Regions from separate parts of the Pseudomonas sp. RT4P38 genome, predicted to be linked through region 2. Evidence: predicted binding sites of a transcription regulator. Region 2 holds the regulator's gene; each other region holds the start of a gene.
The links. The regulator FliA, encoded in region 2, starts transcription of late flagellar genes. The targets are predictions, from matches to a motif close to CTAAAGTTTNNNNNNNNNNNGCCGNTAA.
Positions count from the first base shown of each region.

Region 1: the regulator FliA is predicted to act here: its motif matches at 4,727-4,754, upstream of motA (flagellar motor stator protein MotA).
Region 3: the regulator FliA is predicted to act here: its motif matches at 5,661-5,688, upstream of ACYZT7_RS15365 (methyl-accepting chemotaxis protein).

Region 1 is NZ_CM142703.1:768,850-775,550, forward strand. It holds gene ACYZT7_RS03490 (molecular chaperone) at 1-727, opposite strand, end outside; gene ACYZT7_RS03495 (lectin OAA family protein) at 927-1,328, shown strand; gene asd (archaetidylserine decarboxylase) at 1,384-2,244, opposite strand; gene ACYZT7_RS03505 (rhodanese-like domain-containing protein) at 2,263-3,078, opposite strand; gene ACYZT7_RS03510 (HDOD domain-containing protein) at 3,118-4,656, opposite strand; gene motA (flagellar motor stator protein MotA) at 4,823-5,674, shown strand; gene motB (flagellar motor protein MotB) at 5,677-6,701, shown strand, end outside.
Region 2 is NZ_CM142703.1:2,014,882-2,021,582, reverse strand. It holds gene ACYZT7_RS09355 (flagellar motor protein) at 1-149, opposite strand, end outside; gene ACYZT7_RS09350 (protein-glutamate methylesterase/protein-glutamine glutaminase) at 149-1,273, opposite strand; gene ACYZT7_RS09345 (chemotaxis protein CheA) at 1,323-3,566, opposite strand; gene ACYZT7_RS09340 (protein phosphatase CheZ) at 3,581-4,369, opposite strand; gene ACYZT7_RS09335 (chemotaxis response regulator CheY) at 4,400-4,771, opposite strand; gene fliA (RNA polymerase sigma factor FliA) at 4,939-5,679, opposite strand; gene fleN (flagellar synthesis regulator FleN) at 5,676-6,506, opposite strand; gene flhF (flagellar biosynthesis protein FlhF) at 6,623-6,701, opposite strand, start outside.
Region 3 is NZ_CM142703.1:3,304,090-3,310,790, forward strand. It holds gene ACYZT7_RS15340 (heme utilization protein) at 1-1,327, opposite strand, end outside; gene ACYZT7_RS15345 (adhesin) at 1,379-1,951, opposite strand; gene ACYZT7_RS15350 (hypothetical protein) at 1,953-2,390, opposite strand; gene ACYZT7_RS15355 (AAA family ATPase) at 2,722-3,246, opposite strand; gene pnuC (nicotinamide riboside transporter PnuC) at 3,243-3,806, opposite strand; gene ACYZT7_RS15365 (methyl-accepting chemotaxis protein) at 3,899-5,533, opposite strand; gene ACYZT7_RS15370 (undecaprenyl-diphosphate phosphatase) at 5,828-6,658, shown strand; gene ACYZT7_RS15375 (DUF1294 domain-containing protein) at 6,655-6,701, shown strand, end outside.

The sequences.
Region 1 (6,701 bases), 1.2 Mb from region 2:
GTTTGCCGGGTTGCAGCTTGATCCATTGGCTCCAAGGCTCCAGCACCTCGGCCACTCGGGCAATCTGGTTCTGGCGCAGTTGGTTGCAGCGTGAGGCGCCCAGCAGCAAAGCCACTACGTAAGTCTGTTCGATGCTCAGGTTTTGCGTCTGGCTGGCCAGTTCATCGCGCAGGCTCAGATGCTGGAGTCGGTGTGCACAGGCGATCCGGTAGAGCTGATGCAGCTCCAGCCACAGGCCTTCCGGCACCGGGCAATAGAGTTTGGTCGAGCGAATAAGGGGCCCGTTCAGGCAGTGAATTGCCCGTTGTAGCGCCTGGGTCAGCAGCGGCGCACGGTCCTTGCTGAACGTCGGTGTGAAGCGCACGACAATCTGTTTGTATCCAATGGCCAAGTGACGTTGCAGCGCCTGGCAGAGGTTGGCGATCTTGCGCGAACGCTCGTCGAGGACAATCGACTGATGCAGGAAATGCCGCTCAAGGTGTTTGCAGACGTAATACACCTCGGGGCGCAACAGTTCGAGCAATTGCAGGCGATTTTCGCTTGGCGTGAGCAGCTGGTTGAGTTCGCTCAAGCCTTGATACAGCTGGCGAGCGGTCTCGCCGATATTGGCTTTGGGCAGATTGGCGATCCAGCGCTTGAGATCACGTGGGTTGGCTTCACAGAACGACAGGCGCAACTGCGTCGGGATCGGGGCGCGTAGCAACAGGTGGAGACTGGTCTCATTCATGCGGTGGAAAAACTCCAACCGGGAAAGGGGCAGTGAATGGTCTGACTGTAGCAGCTATGGATTTCTACCGTTTGTCTGTCAGTCGAGTGCCATCCGGGTGTCCTACTAATCTGACAGTCGTGCGACTGGATACGCACAGTCGTACGGCCTGCTGCCTACGCAGGGCGGGTCTCTTTGTAACTTCAAGGAGATGAAGTTTATGTCTAGATATGTAGTGGCAAATCAATGGGGCGGTAGTTCGGCACCCTGGCATCCGGGCGGAGACTGGACGCTAGGCGCGCGGGACAACCAGAACGTTGTCGCGATCGAGATCAAATCGGGCGATGGCGGGAAGAGTTTCACCGGCACCATGACGTATGCGGGTGAAGGTCCCATTGGCTTCAAGGCTCAGCGCACGGGCCAGAACCAGTACAACGTTGAAAATCAGTGGGGCGGCAACGATGCCCCCTGGCATCCGGGTGGCAAATGGGTCATCGGAGGTCGGGATAATCAGAACGTTGTGGCGTTGAGCGTGACCTCCAGTGATGGAGGGAAAAACCTCAGTGGCACCAATACCTACGCCAACGAAGGGCCGATCGGCTTCCGTGGACAGATAGAGTAACGGCACCACCGAAATGTCCGGCCCCGCGAAGACGTTCGCGGGGCCGGATCAGGGGTCAGGCGTTTGCCAGGCCCATGCCCTGGCCCATCTGTACCGGCGAACCGGCCGCCAGCTCTTCAGCCCACTTCACTTGATCAGGCCCGAACAGCACGACAGCGGTCGAACCCAGTTTGAACCGACCCAGTTCTGCACCTTTCTCCAAATGGATTGGCGCACGGGCAGCTTCGTCGTAGCGGAAGGTTTTCAGCTCGCGTTTTGGCGGCGTGACCAGCCCGGCCCAAACGGTTTCGATCGACGCCACGATCATTGCGCCCACCAGCACCACGGCCATCGGCCCGCGTTCGGTGTCGAAAATGCATGCCACACGCTCGTTGCGGGCGAACAGTTCCGGAACGTTTTCGGCGGTGGTCTGGTTGACCGAGAAGATCCGGCCCGGGATGTAGACCATCTCGCGCAGGGTGCCGGCCAGCGGCATGTGCACGCGGTGGTAGTCCTTCGGCGACAGGTAAATGGTGGCGAAATCACCGCCCATGAACGGCGCTGCGTTGGCAGCGTCGCCGCCCAGCAATTCCAGCACACTGAAGCTGTGGCCTTTGGCCTGGAACACGCGACCGTGTTCGATCGGGCCGAGTTGGCTGACCGCGCCGTCGGCCGGGCTGAGAATCGCGCCTGGCGTCTCGTCCAGCGGGCGGGCGCCGTCCTTCAGGGCGCGAGTGAAGAACGCATTGAAGTGCTCGTAGGCGGTCAGGTCTTCGACCAGCGCCTGCGACATGTCCACCTGATAACGCTTGGCGAACCAGGCGGTGAAGGCATTCTTGAACCAGCGCACGCGGCATTCGGCGATACAGCCGGCCAGTCGCGACAGCAGGTGATGGGGCAGCAGGTATTGGCTGAGGATAAACAAACGCTTATTCATTAACTGTCCTTAAAAACCTTAAATCTCTACGGGCGTATCGGGATGGTTGCCCCATTCGCCCCAGGAACCGGCGTAGCCTTTGACCCGCGGATAACCGAGGGATTTGGCCACCAGATAGGTGAAGCCAGAACGATGGTGAGTCTGGCAGTGGGTAATCACTTCTTTGTCTTTGCTGATCCCGAGTTTTTCCAGGATCTGCGGCATGTCGGTGCGGATGCGCAGGTTGCGCGCCTGATCCATGCCCGCGGTCCATTCGAAATTGACCGCGCCGGGAATGTGCCCGGCCTTGGCCGCCAGGACTTTCTCGCCGGAGTACTCCAGCGGCCCGCGTGCGTCCCAGATCGCCAGGTCGGCGGCACCGAGACGGCTTTGCAGGTACTCGCGGGTGGCGGTGGGTTCGTCGTGCAGGGTCAACGCAACCGGGCCGCCGACCGGAGCCGGGATCTGGATCGACATGGGCGAGCCTTCTGCCAGCCAAGCTGTCAGGCCACCATCGACATAGTGGTACTTGCTGTGGCCGATGACATCCAGCAGCCAGATAAAGCGCCCGGCCCAACCGCCGCCCTCGTCGTCATAGACGACGTAGACCGCGTCCTTGTTGTGGCCCAGTTCGCCGAACAACGCTTCGAGTGCCGCTTGCGGCGGCATCAGTCCCGGCGCAGGCGCCTGACCGAGTTGCGTGCGTTTCGGATCGACAAAACGCGCACCGGGGATATGCCCTGCGGCATAGCGGGCGCTGCTGGTCAGGTCCACCAGAATCAGTTCGCGGGCGTCGAGACGGGCGAGCAAGTCGCTCGGCTCGATGACCAGCGCCAAGCCAGAGAAGTCAGACATGTGAGGTCTCCAGAGCACAAAAGGGAGGATTGTAGCGGGTCATTGGCCGTGGTGGCTAAAGCTATGCAGGGCTTTCTCAATACATTGCGCGGTTTTGCCGAAGGCTTGCACGGTGATTTCCGAGAACGGCCCGCCGCCCTGATCCGCCACCACAATCATGATGACCCGGCCGTTATTGACCAGTGAGCGTAGCAGCAGGTGTTCGCCGCCGAACTGTGAGCGCAGGCTGGCCGGCAATAGCGTCGAAAATTGCGCATTGTTGTCCGGTGTCAGGCGCACTTGGGCCTGTTGCGAGAGCAGGCGTTGCAGCACAGTGCTCTGGCTGACCACGAAATTCAGGCCGGCCACTTCTTTCGGCAGTCCGGCCGTTTGGTGCACCCGCAGATTAGCGTGAGTACGGTCGGCCATCAGGATCATCACCCGACGCATGCCGCACGCAACCAAAGCGTCCCGGGCAGAGGTGGTCAAGTGCATGGCATTGGTGAAGCGACTCGGCTCCACCAGCAACTCGGCACATTGTCTGCGCCACTTCGCCAGGTCTTCGGCGGTCGGCGCCGGGGCCGGCAGCAAACCGGCGTGGATGCGGGTTACGCCCCATGGCCAGATCAGCGACACGGCCGGGTGCCAAAGGTCTGGCATGGCGTGATGGCGGGCGCTGTTGGCGGCCTGTTGGTGCAACTGCTGCTGCACTTCGTCCATCGGCATTTGCAGGTACAGGCTGGTCAGGTACTGCCAGCGTTCACTGTGAGGGCTGTCCCAGGCGTGTTGTGCCGACAGTGCCAGACCGTTGGCCAGCAGCACTGTATTGGCCGGTTGATTGAGCCAGCGGCGCAGGGTCGGATCGTCATCGAGGCGGTTCTGCTGGCGCAATGGGTGATCGCTGTCGCGAGCGATGCGCAGCACTTTCACCAGCTCACGCTGCTCGTTGAGCAACAGCCGATAACCCTGCTGCACCCAGATCGGCAGGCGCCAGATGTCCACGAGCGCCAGGCAGATTTCCAGCAGGCGTGCGCCGAACAATTGCTTCTCGACTTTGCTCGCGGATTCACCTTTATGGATGACCCGCAGCTCCCATTCTTCGAGCAGATGCGGATGGGTCAACGCCATCGGCCAGAGCGGCGAGAGAAACAGCAGGCTGCCCCAGTGAATGTCCTGCCAAAGCCGGGCCAGGCGACTGGCGAAAAAGCCGTTGGCCTGTTGAGTCGCGTGCTGGCTGATCAGTTGCAACTGACGCAGGGCAACCGGGATGTCCGACTGAGGTTCGGCAGGCAGGCGGGCGAGCAGTTCTTCGGTGCGCTTCAAACCGAGGCGATTGATCGCCACCTCAAGGTTTTCCGCGGGCTCGGTCATGCTGCCATGGGTGTGGCGATTGGCTTCGCGAATCACACTCAGCGCCAGCGCCGGGCTGTCCTGCATCAGTTCGGCGATATCGCGCAGGGAGCTGCGACTGTTGGCGATGGCCTTGCAGACACGGTCGTGACTGGCTTGCGGAACCGGCAGGCGCACGCCATCGAGAAGCTTGACCCAGCCTTCGAGAGTGGTCGGTTTTGGAGTTGGAACGTTCGTTTCGTTAGCCATGGTTGGACGCGATCATCGTCTGCATTACCTATGCCCGGAGCGGGCCAAATTGGCTTTTCGCCTGAACTGGCTATAGTCTGGCGCAGTTTTGCCGATAAGTAGAAGAAGAGATTTTTTAACTTCCGAATATGACCTTGAACCCGACTCAGTAAGTGCTCTCCTACCTATGGCTAAAATTATCGGCATCATCGTCGTATTCGCGAGCGTGCTCGGCGGATACGTGCTCTCCCATGGCAAGATTGCCGCCCTGATCCAGCCTTTCGAGGTGTTGATCATCGGTGGTGCTGCCCTTGGCGCATTCTTGCAGGCCAACCCCGGCTACATGACCATGCACGTGCTCAAGAAGTCACTGAGCATGTTCGGTTCGCGCTTTACTCATACCTTTTATCTTGAAGTGTTGGGGTTGATATACGAGATCCTCAACAAGAGCCGCCGCGAAGGCATGATGGCCATCGAAGGCGACATCGAAGATGCCGCAGCGAGCCCCATCTTCGCCAAGTACCCGACGGTGCTCAAAGACGAACGCATGACCGCGTTCATCTGCGATTACCTGCGCATCATGTCCTCCGGCAACATGGCTCCCCACGAGCTGGAAGGCCTGTTCGACATGGAGCTATACAGCCTCAAAGAAGATCTTGAGCATCCGTCACACGCCGTCAACGGCATCGCCGACGGCATGCCCGGTTTCGGTATCGTCGCAGCCGTTCTGGGTATCGTGGTGACCATGGCCTCCCTGGGCGAAGGCGACCAGGCCTCCATCGGTCTTCACGTCGGCGCGGCACTGGTCGGTACCTTCTTCGGTATTCTCGCGGCGTACGGTTTCTTCGGTCCGCTGGCCCATTCCCTGGCCCACGATGCCAAGGAAGAACTGAACGTCTACGAAGCCATCAAGGCCTCGCTGGTCGCTTCCGCTTCCGGCATGCCGCCGTCGCTGGCGGTAGAGTTCGGCCGCAAGGTGCTGTACCCGGCGCACCGTCCCAGCTTTGCTGAGCTGGAACAAGCGGTTCGCGGTCGCTAAGCATGGAAAATAACCAGCCGATAATCATCAAGCGCGTCAAGCGCATCGCCGGCGGGCATCACGGGGGCGCCTGGAAAATCGCCTTCGCGGACTTCGCGACGGCGATGATGGCGTTCTTCCTGGTGCTGTGGCTGCTGTCCACCGCAACACCCGAACAGAAGATCGCCATCGCCGGTTACTTCAAGGACCCGGTCGGCTTTTCCGAAAGCGGCACGCCGTACATCATCGACCTGGGCGGTTCGCCGACCCTGGCGCCGGAGAACACCCTCAACCCCGAGGTGAAATCTCAGCCGCAGCCAGACAAGGTGACTATCGACACCGAGCAGGTTGAAGGCATGGCCGAGCAGGTCGAGAAGGAGCGTCTCGAGCTGTTGCTGCAAGAACTGCAGAACAAAGTCGAAGAGAACCCGCAACTCAAGAAATTCAAAGACCAGATCCTGTTCGAGATCACGCCGGACGGTTTGCGCATCCAGATCGTGGACGCCGAAAACCGGCCGATGTTCGACTCTGGCAGTGCCCGTCTGAAGCCATACTTCGAAGACATCCTGCTGGCCATGGCCGACACCATCAAAGCGGTGCCGAACAAGATCAGCATCAGCGGCCACACCGATGCCAAGCCGTACACGGGCACCGGTGACTTTGGTAACTGGGAGCTCTCGGCCAACCGTGCCAACGCTGCACGTCGTGCGTTGATCGCCGGCAGCTATCCGGATGCGCAGGTGGCACGCGTCGTCGGTTATGCCTCGTCGGCGTTGTTCGATCGCGAGAACCCGTTCAACCCAGTCAATCGCCGTATCGACATCGTGGTGCTGACCAAGAAAGCCCAGCGCGCCATCGAAGGTTCGCAAGGTGCGGAACCGGCTCCAGAGCCGACGCAAGGGCAGGGTGGCCCGGGCGAAGTGCCCGCCACGCCAGCCGACCCGAATGCGTTGCCGGCGGATAAAGAACCGTTGCCGGCGCACGAGCTTCGCGAGCGTTTGAACCTGTTCGACAACCCTCCACCGAAGCCGGGTGAGCCAGCCAAGCA
Region 2 (6,701 bases):
TGCAGCAGCGCCGCACCGATGGTCCCACCGAGTACGATCAACGCTGCCGGGCCATTGGCCAACGCGCCGAGGTGACCGCCTTCAAGGTAGTTGCCGCCAATGATGGCAACAAACGCCAGGATGATCCCGATAAGACTTAAAACATCCATCAGATACAAGCCTCGACCAGATGCTTGCCAATATCGTCCAGCCCGTACACCGCGTCGGCGAGTTCGGCTTTGACGATGGCCATCGGCATGCCGTAGATCACGCAGCTGGCTTCATCCTGGGCCCAGATCGAGCTGCCGCCCTGCTTGAGCAGACGCGCGCCTTCGCGACCATCGGCGCCCATGCCGGTCAACACGACCGCCAGAACTTTGTCACCGTAGGTCTTTGCCGCGGAACCGAAGGTGATGTCCACGCACGGTTTGTAGTTCAAGCGCTCGTCACCCGGGAGGATCTTCACCGCGCCACGGCCGTCGATCATCATTTGCTTGCCACCCGGCGCCAGCAGCGCCAGGCCCGGACGCAGGATGTCGCCATCCTCGGCTTCCTTGACGCTGATGCGGCAGAGCTTGTCCAGGCGTTCGGCGAAGGCCTTGGTGAAGGCGGCCGGCATGTGCTGGATCAATACGATGGGGGCGGGGAAGTTGGCCGGCAATTGGGTCAGAACCCGCTGCAGGGCAACCGGACCGCCGGTGGACGTGCCGATGGCGACCAATTTGTAGGCTTTGCGTTTTGGCGCTGGCGAGGCGGGTGAGTGCGTACGCGCCGGAATCGGAGCCGTTACCGGACGCGCAGGCGCGCTGCTGCCGTAGCTACTGACGCTCGAAGGCGCAGGCGTCGGAGCTGGCGCGGCGACGGGCGCCGGAGCGCTGTAGGTGCTGGCACGACGGTTACTGCGCGAGATGCTGAGAATCTTCTCGCACAGCAGTTGCTTGACCTTCTCCGGGTTACGGGAGATGTCTTCGAAATTCTTCGGCAGGAAATCCACCGCGCCGGCGTCCAGCGCATCGAGAGTGACCCGAGCGCCTTCGTGGGTCAGCGAGGAAAACATCAACACCGGGGTCGGGCAGCGCTGCATGATGTGCCGCACCGCCGTGATGCCATCCATCATCGGCATCTCGTAGTCCATGGTGATCACGTCTGGCTTGAGGGCCAGCGCCTGATCAATCGCCTCTTTTCCGTTGGTCGCCGTACCGACAACCTGGATGTTCGGATCCGCTGAAAGAATTTCCGAGACGCGGCGGCGGAAAAACCCCGAATCGTCCACCACCAGGACTTTGACTGCCATAAACACTCCGTTAGACGGAGCGAGGCTCAGTCGCCCCGCTCCACCAGAATCAAATACGCCGTGCGGCGTAACGCTTGAGCATGCTCGGTACATCGAGAATCAGCGCAATGCGGCCGTCACCGGTGATGGTGGCGCCGGACATGCCCGGGGTTCCCTGGAGCATCTTGCCCAATGGCTTGATGACCACTTCTTCCTGGCCCACCAGTTGATCGACGACGAAGCCGATCCGCTGAGTGCCCACCGAAAGGATCACCACGTGGCCTTCGCGCTGCTCTTCATGTGCGGCAGAGCTGACCAGCCAGCGTTTGAGGTAGAACAATGGCAGCGCCTTGTCCCGCACGATCACCACTTCCTGGCCGTCCACCACGTTGGTGCGCGACAAGTCGAGGTGGAAGATCTCGTTGACGTTCACCAGCGGGAACGCAAACGCCTGGTTGCCGAGCATGACCATCAGAGTCGGCATGATCGCCAGGGTCAACGGGACCTTGATGACGATCTTCGAGCCCTTGCCCTTGGTCGAATAGATATTGATGGTGCCATTGAGTTGGGCGATTTTGGTTTTCACCACGTCCATGCCCACGCCGCGTCCGGAGACATCGGAAATTTCGGTCTTGGTCGAGAAACCCGGCGCGAAGATCAGGTTGAAGCAATCGGATTCGCTGAGGCGATCCGCTGCATCCTTGTCCATCAAGCCTTTCTTCACGGCAATGCCGCGCAGAACATCGGCGTCCATGCCCTTGCCGTCATCGGAGATGGACAGCAGGATGTGGTCGCCTTCCTGTTCTGCGGACAGGATCACCTTGCCGCTGCGAGGCTTGCCCATCGCTTCGCGCTCGGCCGGCTCTTCGATACCGTGGTCAACCGAGTTGCGCACCAAGTGGACCAGCGGGTCGGCCAGGGCCTCGACGAGGTTCTTGTCGAGGTCGGTTTCTTCGCCGACCAGTTCCAGGTTGATCTCTTTCTTGAGCTGGCGAGCCAGGTCGCGAACCAGGCGCGGGAAGCGCCCGAAGACCTTCTTGATCGGTTGCATCCGGGTCTTCATGACCGCGGTTTGCAGGTCGGCAGTGACCACGTCGAGGTTCGACACCGCCTTGGACATGGCTTCGTCGCCGCTGTTGAGGCCCAGACGGACCAAGCGGTTACGCACCAGTACCAACTCGCCAACCATGTTCATGATTTCGTCGAGACGCGCGGTATCGACCCGCACGGTGGTCTCGGCTTCGCTGGCCGGTTTTTCCGCCGGTGGCGCGGCCGGGGCACGAGCCGGAGCCGGTGCAGCAGCAACAGGCTTCGGCGCTTCGGCTTTAGGCTCGGGCGCTTTGGCGACGGGTTTCGGCGCAACAGCCTTGGCAACCGGGGCCGCAACCGAAGCGCTGGCGCCCGACGCAGTGCCGACTTCAGTGAACTTGCCTTTGCCGTGCAATTCGTCGAGCAGCGATTCGAACTCGTGATCGGAGATCAGGTCGCCGCCAGCCGCTTTAGCGGTGGGCGCAGCCGGGGCCGGGACCGCAGCAATGGCCGATTCCAGCGCATCAACGGCAAAGTTACCCTTGCCGTGCAGCTGATCGAGCAGCGCTTCGAACTCGTCGTCGGTGATATCGGAGCTGTCGCCTGCCGCTTTCGGGGCAGCCGGTGCGGCTGGCGCCGGGGCTACCGCATCGACGGCGAACTGGCCTTTACCGTGCAGTTGATCGAGCAACGACTCGAACTCGGCATCGGTGATTTCGTCGCTGGCTGCCGCATTGCTGCTCGGCGCCGGCACAGCTGCCGGGGCTTCTGCCTGAGCCTTGACGGCGTTCAGCGAGTCCAGCAGTTGTTCGAATTCGTTATCGGTGATGTCACCCGATTCGCTGTCGGCAGCCGGTGTTTCGACCACTTCGACAACTGGTGCGGATTCTTCAGTTTTCGGCTCGGCCAGACGGGCCAGTGCCGCAAGCAATTCTGGCGTGGCAGCCGTGATCGGGCTGCGCTCGCGGACTTCGGTAAACATGCCGTTCACCGCATCCAGCGCTTCGAGAACCACGTCCATCAGTTCCGAGTCGACGCGACGTTCACCCTTGCGCAGGATGTCGAACACGTTCTCGGCGATGTGACAGCACTCCACCAGCTCGTTGAGCTGGAGGAAGCCGGCGCCTCCTTTTACAGTGTGAAAACCGCGAAAAATTGCATTGAGCAAGTCCGCATCATCAGGTCGGCTTTCAAGCTCGACCAGCTGTTCGGACAGTTGCTCTAGAATCTCGCCGGCCTCAACCAGGAAATCCTGAAGGATCTCTTCATCGGCGCCGAAGCTCATGTGTAGGGGTGCTCCTAGAATCCAAGGCTGGAAAGCAAATCGTCTACATCGTCCTGACCGGACACAACGTCTTCTCTTTTATCGGCATGAATCTGCGGACCTTCACCCTGAGAGAGATGTTTTTGCGGATCTTTTTCAGCCAGCATCGCTTCACGGTCATGTTCGATGCCCGCAAAGCGGTCCACCTGACTGGCCATGAGCACGAGCTTGAGCAGGTTGCTTTCAACTTCGGTGACCAATTGGGTCACACGCTTGATCACCTGACCGGTGAGGTCCTGGTAATCCTGAGCGAGCAGAATGTCGTTGAGGTTGCTCGACACAACGCGATTATCTTCGCTGCTGCGTGTCAGGAAACCGTCGACTCGCCGGGCCAGCTCGCGGAACTCTTCAGCCCCGACCTCGCGCCGCATGAACCGTCCCCAGTCGGTGCTCAAGGCCTGCGCTTCATTGCTCAGGCCGTTGACCAGCGGCGTGGCGTTTTCCACCAGGTCCATGGTGCGGTTGGCCGCGGCCTCGGTCAGCTTGACCACATAGCCCAGACGCTCGGTGGCGTCCGTGATCTGTGACACTTCCTCGGCTTGCGGCATGTTCGGGTCAATCTGAAAATTGACGATCGCACTATGCAGCTCGCGAGTGAGCTTGCCCACTTCCTGATACAGGCCTCGGTCACGGGTCTGGTTGAGCTCATGGATCAGTTGCACGGCGTCGCCGAACCTGCCTTTTTCAAGACTTTCGACCAGTTCGACAGCGTGTTTTTTCAGGGTCGACTCGAAATCGCCCTGTGAAGATTCGTTATGCTCCATAGCTCCCCCGTGGCGCAGTGGCTTCGCACATCAACCGATGCGTTCGAAAATCTTCTCGATTTTTTCTTTTAACGCCTGGGCCGTGAAGGGTTTGACCACATAGCCGTTAACACCGGCCTGGGCTGCCTCGATGATCTGCTCGCGCTTGGCTTCAGCGGTCACCATCAGCACCGGCAGGTGCTTGAGCTTTTCATCGGCACGCACGTGGCGCAGCAGGTCGATACCGGTCATGCCGGGCATGTTCCAGTCTGTTACCAGAAAGTCGATGCTGCCGCTGTTGAGAACCGGAATGGCAGTAGTGCCATCGTCGGCCTCGACCGTGTTGGTGAACCCAAGGTCACGCAACAGGTTTTTTATGATCCGCCGCATCGTTGAGAAGTCATCAACGATGAGGATTTTCATGTTCTTGTTCAATTCGACCTCCAAGCAGTCTTAAACGCGCCCAGCACCTGGACGCGCCATTTCAATCAATCCGGCAAAGCACTCAATGACTGTCTGGAGCACAACAGATCGGGACCCGTGCGGTTCAACACCCCACCAGCCGCGTTCGCAGTGTCCCCACACTGCCTTCAGCGCGCTCGCCACTCCCCCAAACGCCCCCGCAAACGGGCCGCGCACTGGCTGTGTAACTGGCTGACCCGAGATTCGCTAACCCCCAGGACTTCACCGATTTCCTTGAGATTCAACTCTTCGTCGTAATACAGCGCCAACACCAGTCGCTCACGCTCCGGCAAATTGGCAATCGCATCCGCCAGTGCCCTCTGGAAGCGTTCATCTTCCAGATCGCGCGACGGCTCCAGATGAGCACTGGCGCCATCCTCGTGCAGCCCTTCGTGTTCGCCGTCCTGCAACAGATCGTCGAAACTGAATAACCGGCTGCCCAGGGTGTCGTTCAAAATCCCGTAATAATCGTCGAGACTCAATTGGAGTTCGGCCGCAACCTCGTGATCTTTAGCGTCACGACCGGTTTTAGCTTCAATCGAGCGAATGGCGTCGCTGACCATCCGGGTATTGCGGTGGACCGAACGTGGCGCCCAGTCCCCTTTGCGTACTTCATCGAGCATCGCGCCGCGGATTCGAATGCCCGCGTACGTCTCGAAACTCGCGCCTTTGCTGGCGTCGTATTTGGTCGACACTTCAAGCAGGCCGATCATGCCGGCCTGAATCAGGTCTTCGACCTGGACACTGGCCGGCAGACGCGCCAGCAAGTGGTAGGCAATGCGTTTAACCAGTGGCGCGTAACGCTCGATCAGCTCGTACTGCGCGTCACGTGCCGAATTCTTGTAGAGGTTGTAGCCGCTGGCTGTCATAACACCGGTCCTGCCGTTTGTTGCACGAGGCGCTCGACAAAAAACTCCAGGTGCCCACGCGGGTTGGCAGGCAGCGGCCAGGTATCGACCTTTTGTGCAATGGCCTTGAACGCCAGGGAGCACTTGGACCGCGGGAAGGCTTCATAGACGGCGCGCTGCTTCTGCACAGCCTTACGCACGCTTTCGTCGTAAGGCACCGCGCCGACGTATTGTAAGGCGACGTCGAGGAAGCGATCTGTGACCTTGGTCAACTTGGCGAACAGGTTGCGACCTTCCTGCGGGCTCTGGGCCATGTTGGCAAGGACACGGAAGCGGTTCATGCCGTAATCGCGGTTAAGCAATTTGATCAGTGCGTAGGCGTCAGTGATCGAGGTCGGTTCGTCGCAGACCACCAGCAAGACTTCTTGCGCTGCGCGAACGAAACTGACTACCGACTCACCAATGCCCGCAGCGGTGTCGATCACCAATACGTCGAGGTTATCGCCGATGTCGCTGAACGCCTGGATCAGGCCGGCGTGTTGGGCCGGGCTCAGGTGAACCATGCTTTGAGTGCCGGACGCGGCCGGGACGATGCGGATGCCGCCAGGGCCCTGCAACAGAACGTCGCGCAGCTCGCAGCGGCCTTCGATCACGTCGGCCAACGTACGTTTGGGTGTCAGTCCCAGCAGGACGTCGACGTTCGCCAGCCCCAGATCGGCGTCCAGCAGCATGACGCGCCGGCCGAGCTCAGCTAGAGCCAGGGACAAGTTCACTGACACGTTAGTTTTCCCGACGCCACCTTTGCCGCCGGTCACCGCGATCACCTGTACGGGATGCATGCTGCCCATGAATTTTCTTTACCTTGTCTTACTTAGACGGAGGCCACATTACTGGCTGCGCGTTCACAAAATGAACAATGCATGGCAGACCATCGATGTAGGTACAAAAACTGTTCATTAATACCTCAGCCGACCTGCTTGGTCGGGCTGTGGTAAATATCAGCGAACATGTCAGCCATGGCTTCTTCGCTGGGTTCTTCTTGC
Region 3 (6,701 bases), 1.3 Mb from region 2:
TCACAGGGTTAGCCCAGCCAGTTGGAGTCAGCACTTGATAGGAATAGGTGTTGCTCAAATCAAATGAACTGCTCTCACTGAAGCTTCCCGCTTTTGCGAACTCGGATTCGGACGATTTACTGGCCGATTTTTCGAACGAGGAGGCGTTCGATTTCTCGAACGACTTATCGAACGATTTTTCGAACGAGGATTCGCGCGATTTGTCGTACGAGGATTCGCGAGACTTGTCGAACGAGGAGTCGTAAGATCTGTCGAACGAGGATTCGCGCGATTTGTCGAACGATTTGTTTACCGCTACGTCAAGCGTTGCGTCAAGCGATGCGTTAAGCGATGCCTCGGAACTCCTGCTGCGGGTGCGATCGCCAAAGCCATTGTTGACGGTAGTGGAACTGGAAGCCGCCGTATCAATGTCCAAAGTAGCGCCCAGGGAAGCGTTCAAGGATGCACTCGAAGAACCGCTTGCACTACTGCTGTTGGAACCGCTTGCAGAACTGCTGTTAGAACCGCTCGCAGAACTGCTGTTGGAACCACTCGCATTGCTGGCGGAAGAACCGCTTACATCAATGCTTAGGGAACCGCTGCTATTAGAGCTCTTGGAACCGGCCGCGGCCCAGCTCGAAGAAGCGCTTTCACTGCCGCTGACCTCGAATGACTTATCTTTAGAGAAACTACCGCTGGCCGTGTTGGTAACCGTAATCGTATCCACACGGTACGTCCGATCGGCGTTGTTATTCACTGTCAGGCCAGGACCGTTTTGATTGGCAGAGGCGGTGGCTCTTGCGCTACCCAGCGGGGAGTTGGAGTTGGCAATTGCCATGGTGTTTTTCTGTTGGTTAAGGTCGCCGCCAGCAATGTTGATCCCCATATTGCCGTTGCTGCCATCGGCCGATCCGCTCATAACGGCAGAGTTTGTGGTGCCGTGGTTGTAGACCTTGTTGTTGTTGCTGTGTTGCTGGACTCTAGCGCTGGCGTTGGCAGTGCCGAACACGAAGCTGTTATCGAGACTGGAGTCGGAGCCAGCGTTTGCGATGGCGGCCGCGTTGTCTTGTTGGTTGCCCGCGCCTGCTGCCACGTTGATGCCGACGTTGCCGCTCGAACCTGAGCCAGAGCTGCTCATCTCGGCTGAGTTCTGAGTCCCTTCGTTGTAGATGCGGTTGCCGGTACTGTTCTGCCTATCGCTCGCATTGGCGGTCGCGTCGGTTTGGATCCATATTGGACGAGGGGTGTGGTTGCCACCACGTCTATCGTTCTGACCAGCTTGTGCAGCAACAGCCAAGACCGCAGCGATTGCAAAAACCAGAGGCTTTATTGCCATCGAAGGTTTCATGGTGATTCTCCGTACTTATTTTAGGTTAAGTGTTGTTCTTACCTGTTTGGGTCAATCCATGACCCGTACGCTCAGGGTGTTGGCAGTTCGGTTTCCCACCCCGGCGCTCTGATTCAACTGGATCACCCCACGGCTACCGGTGAAGGCCTGATCGCTGGTAGCGACCTGGCGATAGCCTGGTGCAGAGTCAGTTGGATCGGAGTTGGTGATCAGCGTCACGTTCTGTTGCCTGAGGACGCTGTCGTCGATACTTTGCGGCTGAGCACTGACGCTGATACGCAGTGCATTGGCTTGTTGGTTACTGGCGCCCGCGCTCTGGTTGACGCCCAGTACGCCGTTGCCGTGGCTGAAGGAGTCGCCTTGAATGCTGGAATGGGCATCGATCCTGGGGTCGACCCGCGTACGCAACCGTTGGCGAATCTGTGTGGTCGCGCTGGCTCCATGGCCAATGGCGATGGCCCGGGCGTTGGCCTGTTGCTGTTGATCGCCCGCAGCCTGGTTGACCGTGAGGTTGCCGTGGTACTGCATGCCCGAACTGTCGATTTCGGCGTTATTGATGACGGGAGGTTGGGCAAAGGTCGATGCACTGCAAAACATGGCGATAATCAGCAGCGTACGATTCATCTTAACGGTCTCCCGTTATGACTTTCAGAGCACCCAGGCCTTGCTGGATGTTTGAATTGACCATGTTGGCAATACCGTTACCCGAGTTTCCCGAACGTCCAGCGGGGAGGTTGGAAAGCTGGGTCTGGTTGGTGATATTGCCGCCCAGGTTGTTGGAACCTTGAGCGACCAGGCGGGAGATGCCTGCACCACTGGCGACGTTGGCAAAGTCACCGTCGCTCAGCTCGTTCGTTTGGCTGAGGATGTGTTTGGACGGGTTGGCATTGGCGGTCGTGGGGTTAGGGTCGGGCATCACCGGCGGACGCGTTGCCATGCGCGGTTGGACATCACGTTTGATAATGATAATGCCGTTATCAGCCTGTACAGGCAGGCAAACACTTGAGCCCAGTGCGCATCCGATCAGCAGAAGGCCATAGAAGCTTTTATCAAATTTCCCCACAGCGGCAATTCCTTCTGTAAGTGGAACGCTGGCCCTTATCAGCGTTACGAGGAAGAGAGCAGAAGGTGTGCCGGTTTTTATTTTTCTTTTAAAAACAGTTGATTGGCTTTAGATGTTGAGGTGGTTAGAAAAAGTTTGTAACGCCACTGAGACAGAGCCAAACAAAAGCGCCGTCCATGCTGGCGTCATTGCTCGCTAAGGGCGCTGAAGGCGGGTTGTATCAGTGGCTTAACATTTTCTTGACGCAGTGCTCGAGCCGCTTTAACTCGAGGGTTTGCGCAGGGATGGGTGTTTCAGGAACGGACATTTTCGGCAGGGCGGGGTACCCCTGTCAGGCCTTGAGCAGGCGCGTCACAGCCTCGAATGCCGCGTCCTTGCGCTGTTGCCAATCACCTTGCAGCACCTGGCAAGGCTGGTGGTGCAGGTCAAGCCATTGGCGGCTGGCCTGGAAAAACGCCTGGCGTTCTGCCAGTTGCGGTTGGCACCGCTGCCCGTCGTCATGCCAGGCCACGGTTTCAGGGCTCAGCAGCAAATGCAGGTCGTAGTGCCGTGCCAGCAATGCTTGCTCGATCCACGTCGGGCAATCGCCAAACAAAGTCTGGCTCCAGAGGATGTTGCTCAGCAAGTGAGTGTCGAGAATCAGCAAATGCGGCTGCCGGGCGCGTGCCTCGTCCTCCCATTTCAGCTGCCCTCGGGCGATTTCCGGAATGTCGGCCAGGCAGGTGTCTCGTGGATTTTGTTCGATGAACCAGCGCACATATTCGTCTACCAGGACCCCGCCGAAATGCTGCTGTAACTCGGCTGCCAGCCAACTCTTGCCGCTGGATTCGGGGCCTGTGAGTACCAGAACTTTCATGTGCGCAACGCCGGATCAGCCCGCCATTCCCGCCAGCCTTGCACGGCAATCAGGGTGAACAATGCGTAGAGCCCGGCGGTCAGGTACATCTCTTTGTAGATAAACAGCCCGACGAAAATCACATCCAGGGCGATCCACAGCGGCCAGCACTGCACGCGTTTTTGCGCCATCCACAATTGCGCCACCAGGCTGAAGCCCGTCAGCGCAGCATCGAGCCAAGGCTGCGCGGCGTCGGTCCAGTTCGCCATAGCAGCACCCAACAACAAACTGCCGACTGCTCCAATGACCAGGCCGAAAGCGACCGATTTACCCTCGAGCAGGCTGACTTGCCGACCCTGGTGCGCATCCCCCGCACGCGTCCACTGCCACCAGCCATAGAGCTGCAACGCGGCGTAGATCACCTGCAGCAGCATGTCCGAGTACAGCTTCACCTCAAAAAAGATCCAGCTGTAAAGCAGCACCATGACCAGGCCGATCGGCCAGCACCAGGGGTTCTGTTTGACGGTCAACCAAACGGCAATGACACCGAGGGCGGCGGCAAACAGTTCAAGCCCGGACATGGCGGTTCCTTTAGGGGAAATCGAAGAGGGGGGCGGATTGTAACGGCAGACGCTACCGAGTAGAACCAGCGTGCGCTGTCCCTTGTAGGCGGTTAAACCCGGAACTGCTTGAGCAGACCGTTCAACTGCTCACTCAATTCCTTCAGGTGAACGCTGGCCACGCTCGACTGTTCGGCCGCCAGCGCCGTGCTGTGGGACAAGCCGGCTGCCTGGGTGACGTTCTGGTTGATGTCCTCGACCACATGCGCCTGTTGCAAGGTCGCGCTGGCGATGGAGGCGTTCAACCCGTTGAGGTTGCGCAGCGCCTGGCCAATGGCATTCAGGCTTGCACCGGCCAGACCGGCCTGCTCGATGGTCAACTGCGATGCACGGCTGCTGTCGCCGATCACTTTGACCGCCGCTTCGGAATGACTTTGCAGGCGCTCGATCATCGACTGGATCTCGGCCGTGGACTTCTGGGTACGCTGGGCCAGGAGTCGCACTTCATCGGCCACCACCGCAAAACCGCGGCCTTGCTCGCCGGCCCGGGCGGCTTCGATGGCCGCATTGAGGGCCAGCAGGTTGGTTTGCTCGGCGATGGAGCGGATCACCTCGAGGACGCTGCCAATCTGCGTGCTTTCGGCGGCCAGGGTGCGAATCACTTCCACCGCCTGATCAATGGTGGACGACAATTTGTCGATCTGTTGCAGGCTGCCATCGATATTGATCTGGCCCTGCTGCGCCTGAGACTCGGCATCGCGCATTTCGCTGGCGGCGTGCTCGGCATTTTTCGCAACATCGTGCACGCCATACGTCACTTCATTGATGGCAGTGGCCACCAATTCCATTTGTTGCGACTGCTGCTGGCTACGTTGCTGGGCCTGGGCGGCGTCGTTGCCCAGTTCACTGGACGACTGGCCCAGGGCACTGGCGGACACTTGCAGTTCTTTGATCACCAGTCTCAGCTTGGCGGTGAAGGCGTTGAAGTGTCGTGCCAGTTGCGTGACTTCATCCTGGCCATGGGTGTCGAGGCTGCGGGTCAGGTCGCTCTCGCCGCTGGCGATGTTGGCCATGGCGTTCACGGTTTCCTGCAGTGGACGCAAGATGCTGCGGGCAATCAGGATCACCAGCAGCGCCATGATCAGGGCAATCACCAGCCCCACGAACGAGGCCTTCCAGACTTGGCTATAGAACTCGGCCTGCATGTCATCGATGTACACGCCCGAACCGATCACCCAGCCCCAGGGTTCGAACAGTTTGACGTAGGACGTTTTTTCTACCGGCGCACTGGCCCCCGGTTTAGGCCAGCGATAGTCGATGGTGCCGGCACCCTTGCTCTTGGCGACGGCGACCATTTCGTTAAACAGGGCAAAACCATCCGGGTCACGGATCGCCGAGAGGTTCTGGCCATCGAGTTTCGGGTTGGCCGGGTGCATGATCATCACCGGCGTCAGGTCATTGATCCAGAAGTAGTCATTCTGGTCATAGCGCAGACCGCGAACGGCTGTCAGTGCCTGCTTCTGCGCAGCATCGCGGGTGAGCGTGCCGGCGGTTTCGAGGTCGTGGTAATAGGTCAGAATGCCACTGGCAGTTTGCACCACATGCTGGGTTTTCTGAGCTTTGGCGTGGTACAGGTCATCGTGAATCTGCTTGAGCATCAAGACGCCCAACGTCATTAGCATCATCACGGCCACGATCAAGATGAGCCACAAACGTCGGCTGATCGACATACTGCGCAAGCTGTTCATAACGCTGTCACTCCGGTTTCTTTTTCTTGTTATAAATGATCGCCAGCATCCAACCACACTTTGCCTATCGGTCATATCCGACCCAAGTCCAATAACGCGGCAGCGCTAATCGGACTTGTCTGATAGGATTTCGGCCCCGCACGGAAAAACCTGAATCAAAGTTGATTTTTCACGGAATTTTTATGGTTCCGTCTGGATCCTGTGCGCGCGGGCCTTCAGCTAGGCTGATCGCAGTAAACGTTCTGAAAAAATATTAACGGGGCATGCCGTGGCGCATCGCTTCTTGGGGGATTGATGGATCTTTGGACTGCCTTTTCGGCATTGATTCTTGGGGTTGTAGAAGGGCTGACGGAATTTTTGCCGATCTCCAGTACCGGACACCAGATCATTGTGGCGGACTTGCTCAACTTCGGTGGCGAGCGGGCCATGGCCTTCAATATCATTATTCAGTTGGGGGCGATTCTGGCGGTGGTGTGGGAGTTTCGCCGCAAGATATTCGATGTGGTTATCGGTTTGCCGACGCAGCCGAGCGCTCGACGCTTTACCGCGAACCTGCTGATCGCCTTCCTGCCGGCCGTGGTATTGGGGGTGATTTTCGCTGATCTGATCCACGAGTATCTGTTCAACCCGATCACCGTGGCCACGGCGTTGGTCGTGGGCGGTATCGTCATGCTGTGGGCTGAGCAGCGTCAGCATGAAGTGCATGCCCACACCGTCGACGAAATCACCTGGAAAGACGCGCTGAAAGTTGGCTTTGCCCAGTGCCTGGCAATGATTCCCGGCACCTCGCGCTCCGGCTCGACGATCATTGGCGGTTTGCTGTTCGGCTTGTCGCGCAAGACCGCCACCGAGTTTTCTTTCTTCCTGGCGATGCCGACCATGGTCGGCGCGGCGGTGTACTCGGGCTACAAGTATCGCGACCTGTTCGTTCCGTCTGATTTTCCGGTGTTCGCGATCGGTTTCGTGACGGCGTTCATCTTCGCGATGATTGCCGTCAGAGCCTTGCTCGTGTTCATCGGCAGCCACAGCTATGCGGCGTTTGCCTGGTATCGCATCGCGTTCGGCCTGGTCATCCTGGCCACCTGGCAGTTCGGCTGGGTCGACTGGACCGCGGTCAAGCCATGAATGATGGCAGTTCGCGCAACAAGCCCGGACGCAAGCCCGGTGG